3 regions of the Arthrobacter sp. 05L428 genome follow, and region 1 is predicted to be linked to each of the others. Evidence: riboswitches for the same ligand, from Rfam matches in the RefSeq annotation. Region 1 holds a riboswitch; each other region holds the start of a gene.
What was found. Region 1 has a riboswitch for S-adenosylmethionine ahead of AC1DH3_RS15725 (bifunctional o-acetylhomoserine/o-acetylserine sulfhydrylase). Riboswitches for the same ligand answer to the same signal wherever they lie in the genome.
Positions count from the first base shown of each region.

Region 2: another riboswitch for S-adenosylmethionine. It lies ahead of AC1DH3_RS10040 (DUF1737 domain-containing protein); the one in region 1 lies ahead of AC1DH3_RS15725 (bifunctional o-acetylhomoserine/o-acetylserine sulfhydrylase).
Region 3: another riboswitch for S-adenosylmethionine. It lies ahead of AC1DH3_RS03325 (aminotransferase class V-fold PLP-dependent enzyme); the one in region 1 lies ahead of AC1DH3_RS15725 (bifunctional o-acetylhomoserine/o-acetylserine sulfhydrylase).

Region 1 covers NZ_JBFTNW010000010.1:91,635-93,888, reverse strand. The annotation lists gene AC1DH3_RS15735 (CPBP family intramembrane glutamic endopeptidase) at 1-16, shown strand, start outside; gene AC1DH3_RS15730 (VOC family protein) at 142-780, opposite strand; SAM riboswitch class IV at 994-1,109, shown strand; gene AC1DH3_RS15725 (bifunctional o-acetylhomoserine/o-acetylserine sulfhydrylase) at 1,172-2,254, shown strand, end outside.
Region 2 covers NZ_JBFTNW010000004.1:48,076-50,329, forward strand. The annotation lists gene AC1DH3_RS10030 (O-succinylhomoserine sulfhydrylase) at 1-593, opposite strand, end outside; gene AC1DH3_RS10035 (rhodanese-like domain-containing protein) at 590-1,036, opposite strand; gene AC1DH3_RS10040 (DUF1737 domain-containing protein) at 1,033-1,350, opposite strand; SAM riboswitch class IV at 1,365-1,479, opposite strand; gene AC1DH3_RS10045 (aminodeoxychorismate lyase) at 1,601-2,254, opposite strand, start outside.
Region 3 covers NZ_JBFTNW010000001.1:704,516-706,769, reverse strand. The annotation lists gene hisN (histidinol-phosphatase) at 1-507, shown strand, start outside; SAM riboswitch class IV at 597-710, shown strand; gene AC1DH3_RS03325 (aminotransferase class V-fold PLP-dependent enzyme) at 745-2,172, shown strand; gene AC1DH3_RS03320 (class I SAM-dependent methyltransferase) at 2,245-2,254, shown strand, end outside.

The DNA of each region.
Region 1 (2,254 bases):
AATCGGCCTGGGCTGAGCCCACACACCCGCGTCGCCCCAAGGGCCCGCCGACGGCAACGGGTTAAAGTGTTTCGGCCGCCAGCGGTGGGTGGCATCATTGGCACCCGCTGCTGGCGGCCGAAGTTTTTCGGGCAGGAAGCGTCAGATCGTGACGGCTCCGGAATCGGTTTCGAAGGTGACGGACAGGATTCCCGGCGTCCCGTGCGGGGCCAGCCAGTTCACGTCCACATCCTCCAGCGGCTTCTCGACCGGTTCACCCAGCCACTCGGTGACCCGCTCGGCCGAGCCCGCGATCGTGAGGGCAGACATCTTCACATTGCTCGCATAGGCGTTGGACGGGTGCAGGGCGGGGTCGCCTTCCCACTTCAACATGTAGGGGACCTGCGGATCCGCGATCAGGCCCAGGATACCGATCTGCTTCCAGACCAGTTCGCGGCCGTCGGGGAACTTGCGGTTGCCGTTGACGGCGGAGCGGCCCAGCCGCTCCTCAAACGGCGCCAGGTCGTCAACCTCGACGCACCAGCCCATCCAGCCGCCGCCGGCGGCCGAGCGGGCCCGGACTGCCTGCCCGAACGGCGCCTTGTCGGAGGCCGGGTGGTCCAGGACCTCCACGACCTCGAGGTACTTGTGCCCGGCAAGCGGGATAATCATGTTGCGGGTCCCGAACCGGGGGTGTATTCCGCCCTTGACGGCTTCGACCCCGAGGGCGGTCGCAATACGTTCGGTGGTGGCAGCCAGGCCATCTTGTTCACAGGCGTAAGAGACGTGATCCATGCGCATGCCCTCATCTTGGCACTTTGTGATGGAGCTCTCAGCTTAGGCTGCCCTTACCGTGATGGGATGTCATTTTCCGAGGCTTACCGCTCGGATTTGCCCGGCCAGAGCCACGGCACTTTCCGGCTCCCGCGGCGTCCGCCGGGCGGCGGCGGGGCCGTTCTTCATTTTCGTCACAAAGCTATCCAGCCGACGGGACGCGTTCCTAGACTGAAGCCAGGTCATGAGCGCCAGCATCGAGCCCCGGCTTGCTGGCCGGCAACCCTCCTTGCGCGGTGGGGTGCCCCGGGTGAAGACCTGGCCCGCCGGCGTCCGCCGGCAGGCAAGCGCGGCGCCAGAGCCGTTCCGGCCCCAGAGGCCAGGGGCGGCCTGTGCCCAGTCATTAGGGAGCTCTCCGATGTCCAACGCCTGGTCCTTTGAAACCCGCCAGATCCACGCCGGCCAGGAGCCGGACTCCGCCACCGGCGCGCGGTCGCTGCCGATTTACCAGACGACGTCGTTCGTCTTCCCCAGTGCGGAGAGCGCCGCCAACCGGTTCGCGCTGGCCGAGCTCGCCCCCATCTACACCCGGATCGGCAACCCCACCCAGGACGCGGTGGAACAGCGGGTCGCGAGCCTGGAGGGCGGCCTTGGGGCGCTCCTGCTCAGTTCCGGCCAGGCCGCCGAAACCTTCGCGATCCTCAACATCGCCGAGGCAGGAGACCACGTCGTCGCCAGCCCCAGCCTCTATGGCGGGACCTACAACCTGCTGGCCCACACGCTGAAGAAGTTCGGTATCTCGGTGACGTTCGTGGAGGACCCGGACAACCTTGAGCAGTGGCGCGATGCCGTGCAGCCGAACACCAAGCTGTTCTTCGGCGAGGTGGTGTCCAACCCCCGCCAGGACGTGCTGGACATCGAAGGCGTCGCGGACGTCGCCCACCGGGCCGGGGTGCCGCTGATCGTGGACAACACCCTCTCCACCCCCTACCTGATCCGCCCGATCGAGTGGGGCGCCGACATCGTGGTGCATTCGGCCACCAAGTATCTCGGCGGACACGGTGCCGCGATTGCCGGCGTGATCGTCGACTCCGGCAACTTTGACTTCGGCAAGGACCCGGAGCGCTTCCCCGGCTTCAACACCCCGGATCCCACGTACAACGGCCTGGTCTATGCCCGCGACCTCGGGGCGGACGGGGCGCTGGGAGCGAACCTGTCCTTCATCCTCAAGGCCCGGGTCCAGCTGCTGCGCGACCTCGGTTCGGCCGTCTCGCCGTTCAACGCCTTCCTCATCGCCCAGGGGATCGAGACGCTGAGCCTGCGGGTGGAACGGCACGTCGCCAACGCCCTCCGGGTGGCCGAATGGCTGGAAGCCAGGGACGACGTCGAATCCGTCGCCTACGCCGGGCTGCCGTCCAGCCCCTGGTACGAGCGCGGCCGCAAGTACGGCCCGAAGGGGACCGGCGCCGTCGTCGCGTTCAACCTCGCAGGGGGAGCGGAG
Region 2 (2,254 bases), on a different contig from region 1:
CACCGCTGCAGCAGGGGAGTGGCGAAGACGTTGTCCACCACCACGGTCGCACCGGCGGCGTGCGCCAGTTCGCTTACGGCGGCGATGTCCACAATTTCCTGCATGGGGTTCGAGGGAGATTCGAAGAACACGGCCGTCGTCGGCACGGCCAGCGCCGACCGCCACTGCTCTAGGTCCGGGCCGTCCACGAAGACTGTCTCCACGCCCCAGCGCGGCAGGATCTCATTGAGGATGACGAAGCAGGATCCGAAGAGCGAGCGGGCGGCGACCACGCGGTCGCCGGCCCCCAGCAATGCCCCGAGCGCGGTGAACACCGCTGACATGCCCGACGCCGTCGCAAAGCACGCCTCGGTTCCCTCCAACAGCCGGAGGCGTTCCTGGAAGGTGGCCACCGAGGGGTTGCCGTAGCGGGAATAGACAAACCGTTCGTCCTCGCCGGTGAAGGCGCGCTCAGCCGCGGCGGCGGATTCGTAGACGAAGCCCGAGTTCAGGAAGATCGGTTCGGTGGTTTCCTGGAACCCGGTGCGGTCGAGTCCGCCGCGGACGGCCTGGGTGTCCGGGCTCCAGCCCTGGGCATTGGGATTGAAGCTCACTTAGTGCTTTCCAGGTTGGTCGGCAGGCCGTGGTTCTTCCAGCCGTTCACGGTCCGGGCGCCGGTCGGGCCCGGTTCGCCTTCGAAGCCCTCGAGGACGTTGTAGGCGGTGAAGCCGGCCGCCGTGGCGGCGTTCGCGGCGGCGACCGAGCGGGCGCCGGAACGGCACAGGAAGATGAGCTCGGCCGCCGTGGCGCCAGGCGCGTGCTGCCGCAGTTGCCGCTGGAGTTGCTGCTGCAGTTGCTCCAGGAAACGCGGGTTGGGGGCTCCGCCGGCCAGGGTCCACTGGACGAAGAGCGGAGCCTGCCGGTCTTCGGTGCCGGCCCCGGTGACCGGGACGCCGATCTGCGACCATTCCGCCTCGGTGCGGACGTCCACCAGGATGGCGCCCGCCCCGACCTTGGCCCAGGCTTCCTGCGGGCTCAGGTCTCCGGCGTAACTCATGCGTGGCCCTCGCCGGTGAACTCGGCGCCGTCGAGCTCATCCACCGCGTTGGCGACGGCGGCGTCGGCGCTCGCGATCGCGGCCGGCAGCACGACGGCCTGGGCCACGATCACGGTGCTGCCGTTGAAGGTGGCGGAGGGGCTGCCGTGCAGGACGTAGCCCTCGGCCAGGGCGGCCGAAACGCGCTCGCAGAAGCTGCGGTCATCGGGCCCGGTGAACAGCCGGTACGCCAGTCTTTCCTCGGCGGGTCCGGGTGCGGCGGGGGATTGGGCTGGGGCTGTGGCGGGCACAGCGGGTGCGGATGCGTCGGGCACGACGGATCTCCTTACTTTCACGCTTGCAGCTCGAATGGTCGATATGCCGAGTATTCACCTGAGGCACCCCGCCGCGAAAGGGAGGGTTGCCGACCGGCCAGTCAGGGCTTGGCGCCGGGTCTCATTACTCCCCAAAAACGTAGCACTTACGACGCCGGCGGCACCGGCGGCGTCGTCATGTTAAGTCACGCGGACGCTGGCATGGCACCTTTCCGGGGGCGGAGCAGCATCACCCGGGACCGGCCGGATCCTACTCGATCGTGGCGAACAGTTCGTTGAGCTCGGCCGTGAGCTGCCGCCGCAGTTCGGGGGTGCCGATCTCCTTGCCGTCGATGTGGTTCACCGGGGCGAGGAGCCGGATGCTTGAGATGAGCCAGACGGCGTCGGCGTCGTACAGATCGGCAGGTACCAGCGGGCCGTAGCCGAGCTCCCACCCGGCGGCCTTGGCCGCGGTGAACAGGGCGCCCTGCGAGGTGCCCGGGAGGATTCCGCTGTCCAGCTGCGGGGTGATCAGCCGGCGCACGGTGCGGACGCCGCCGGCGCCGTCGTCGCTGGTCTCCAGGTGCGCCAGCAGCACGGTCGACGTCGGGCCCTCCAGGACCCGGCCGTCGGCGGAGGTGAAGATGACGTCGTCCGCGCCCTGGTGGTGGGCGTACCGGAGCGCCGCCATGTTGACCGCGTAGGACAGGGTCTTGGCGCCCAGCAGCAGCCACGGGGCGCGTTCGCCCACCTCGCTGTCGTAGCCGCGGTCCAGCAGGATGACGTCGATGCCGGTCTCGCGCTGCCGGCGGCCGGCTTCCGGCGGCGGGGAGGCCTGCACCCAGCACGTCGGCGTGGCCGCGCCCTCCACGCCGCGGCTGGCGAGCAGCTTCACCACGACCTCGTCCGCTCCGCCGGCCCCGTC
Region 3 (2,254 bases), on a different contig from region 1:
TGGGCCACCCTGATCGCCCTCGTCGACGAAGGCGAACCCGTGGTGGGCGTCGTCAGCGCCCCCGCACTGGGCAAGCGCTGGTGGGCCGCAAAGGGCGCCGGCGCCTACATGGGCCGCTCACTGGCCGCCGCGACCCGGCTGCGGGTCTCCAACGTCTCCCGGCTCGCCGATGCGTCACTGTCCTATTCGAGCCTCGGCGGCTGGAAGCAGCGCGGCAACCTCGACGAGTTCCTCGGACTCACCGAGGAGGTCTGGCGTACCCGCGCCTACGGCGATTTCTGGTCCTACTGCCTCGTGGCCGAAGGCGCCGTCGACATCGCCTGCGAGCCCGAACTCAACCTCTACGACATGGCGGCGCTGGTCCCGATCGTGACGGAGGCCGGCGGCCGCTTCACCTCGCTCGAGGGAGAGGACGGCCCCTTCGGCGGCAACGCGCTGGCGACCAACTCGATCCTGCACTCCGAAGTCCTCAAGCGCCTCAACCCGGGCCTCGACGACCTGCTCTAGCCGGCCACGCCCGAGGCAGCCCGTAACACTACGCTTCATATTCCGCCCTCCCTTTTCCGTGCGACCGGCCATGTCCTAGGCTCGAAGCAGGTCACGAGTGCCAGCGCAAAACCCCGGTTTGCTGGCCGGCAACCCTCCATTCGCGGCGGGGTGCCCCGGGTGACGACCTGGCCGGTCCGGAGCGGACCCGGCAAGCGCGGATCCCCTGTGTGCGGGGTCCTTTTCGAGCGAGGTCCCATGACGACTGCCACCATCCCCACCCACACCACCAGCGCCGGCGGCCCGGAGTTCACCGACGCACGCTTCGACGCCGCCCGCCGGCCACTGTCCGCGGTTTCCGGCGCCGAAATCCTGGCCCCCCTGATCCAGGGCGGCCAGGTCCGGTACGCCAACCTGGACTACGGAGCCTCCGCCCCGGCGCTGTCCGTGGTGTCCGCCTACCTGAACGAGATCCTGCCGTACTACGCCAGCGTGCACCGCGGCGCCGGCTACGCCTCCCAACTGAGTACCTCGGTGTACGAAAACGCCCGGAACATCGTCCGCGGGTTCGTCGGCGGCCGTCCGGATGACTCCGTGATCTTCACCCGGAACACCACCGACGCACTGAACCTGCTGGCCGGCTGCCTGCCCGTCGACGACGGCCGACACACCGGCGAGGTGCTTTACCTCGACATCGAGCACCACGCCAACCTGCTGCCCTGGCAAAACGTCCCGCACCGCAGCGTCGTCGCGGCGCCCACCCTGGCCGGCACCGTGGAGCGGCTCCGGGCGGAACTCGCCCTCGGCGGAGTAAGCCTGCTCGCCGTGACCGGCGCGTCCAACGTCACCGGCGAAATCCTGCCGATCCGTGAGCTGGCCGCGCTGGCGCACGAATTCGGCGCCCGGATCGCCGTCGATGCGGCCCAGTTGGCCCCGCACCGCCGCATCAACATCGCCGCGGACGACGTCGACTACCTCGCCTTCTCCGGCCACAAGCTCTACGCCCCGTTCGGCGCCGGCGTGCTGGTGGGCCGGCCGGACTGGCTGGACGCCGGCACCCCGCACTTGGCTGGCGGCGGCGCAGTACGGGACGCACGACTCGACGCCGTCAGCTGGACCACCGGGCCGGCCCGCCACGAGGGCGGCTCCCCCAATGTCCTGGGCGCGGCCGCGCTGGCCCGCGCCAGCCAGGTTATCGAGGCGCTGGACGAGCAGCAGTGGCACGCCCACGAGGACGCCATCCGTTCCTTCCTGGTCGAGGGGCTGGAGCGGATCGACGGCGTAACGGTCCACCACATCTTCGAGGACACCGGCCGGGAAGGCGGCCCCGGGACGATCGGCGTGGTCAACTTCTCGGTCGCCGGTTACGACGCAGGCCTGGTCGCCGCATACCTGTCCGCGGAGCACGGCATAGGCCTGCGCGACGGCCGGTTCTGCGCCCACCCGCTGCTAAAACGGCTCGGCCTGCCCGCCGGTTCGCTCCGGGCCAGCTTCGGCCTCGGCTCACGGCTCAACGACGCGCAGCGGCTGCTCGCCGGGCTCCAGGAGCTGCGGCGGAACGGCCTGGGCTGGGACTACGTCGTGGACGCCGGACGCTGGGTGCCGGCCAACGACACGCGCAGCTATCCGCACTGGGCGCCGAACACGCCTGGCACCGCTGGCGCAGCCCCCTGCTCCGTCGACTGACCGGCAGCGCAGCCCGGGCCGCGTGCGGTAAATTCGACAGGTACGCACCAGAGCTGCCGAAGGAGATCGCACGTGGCACGCG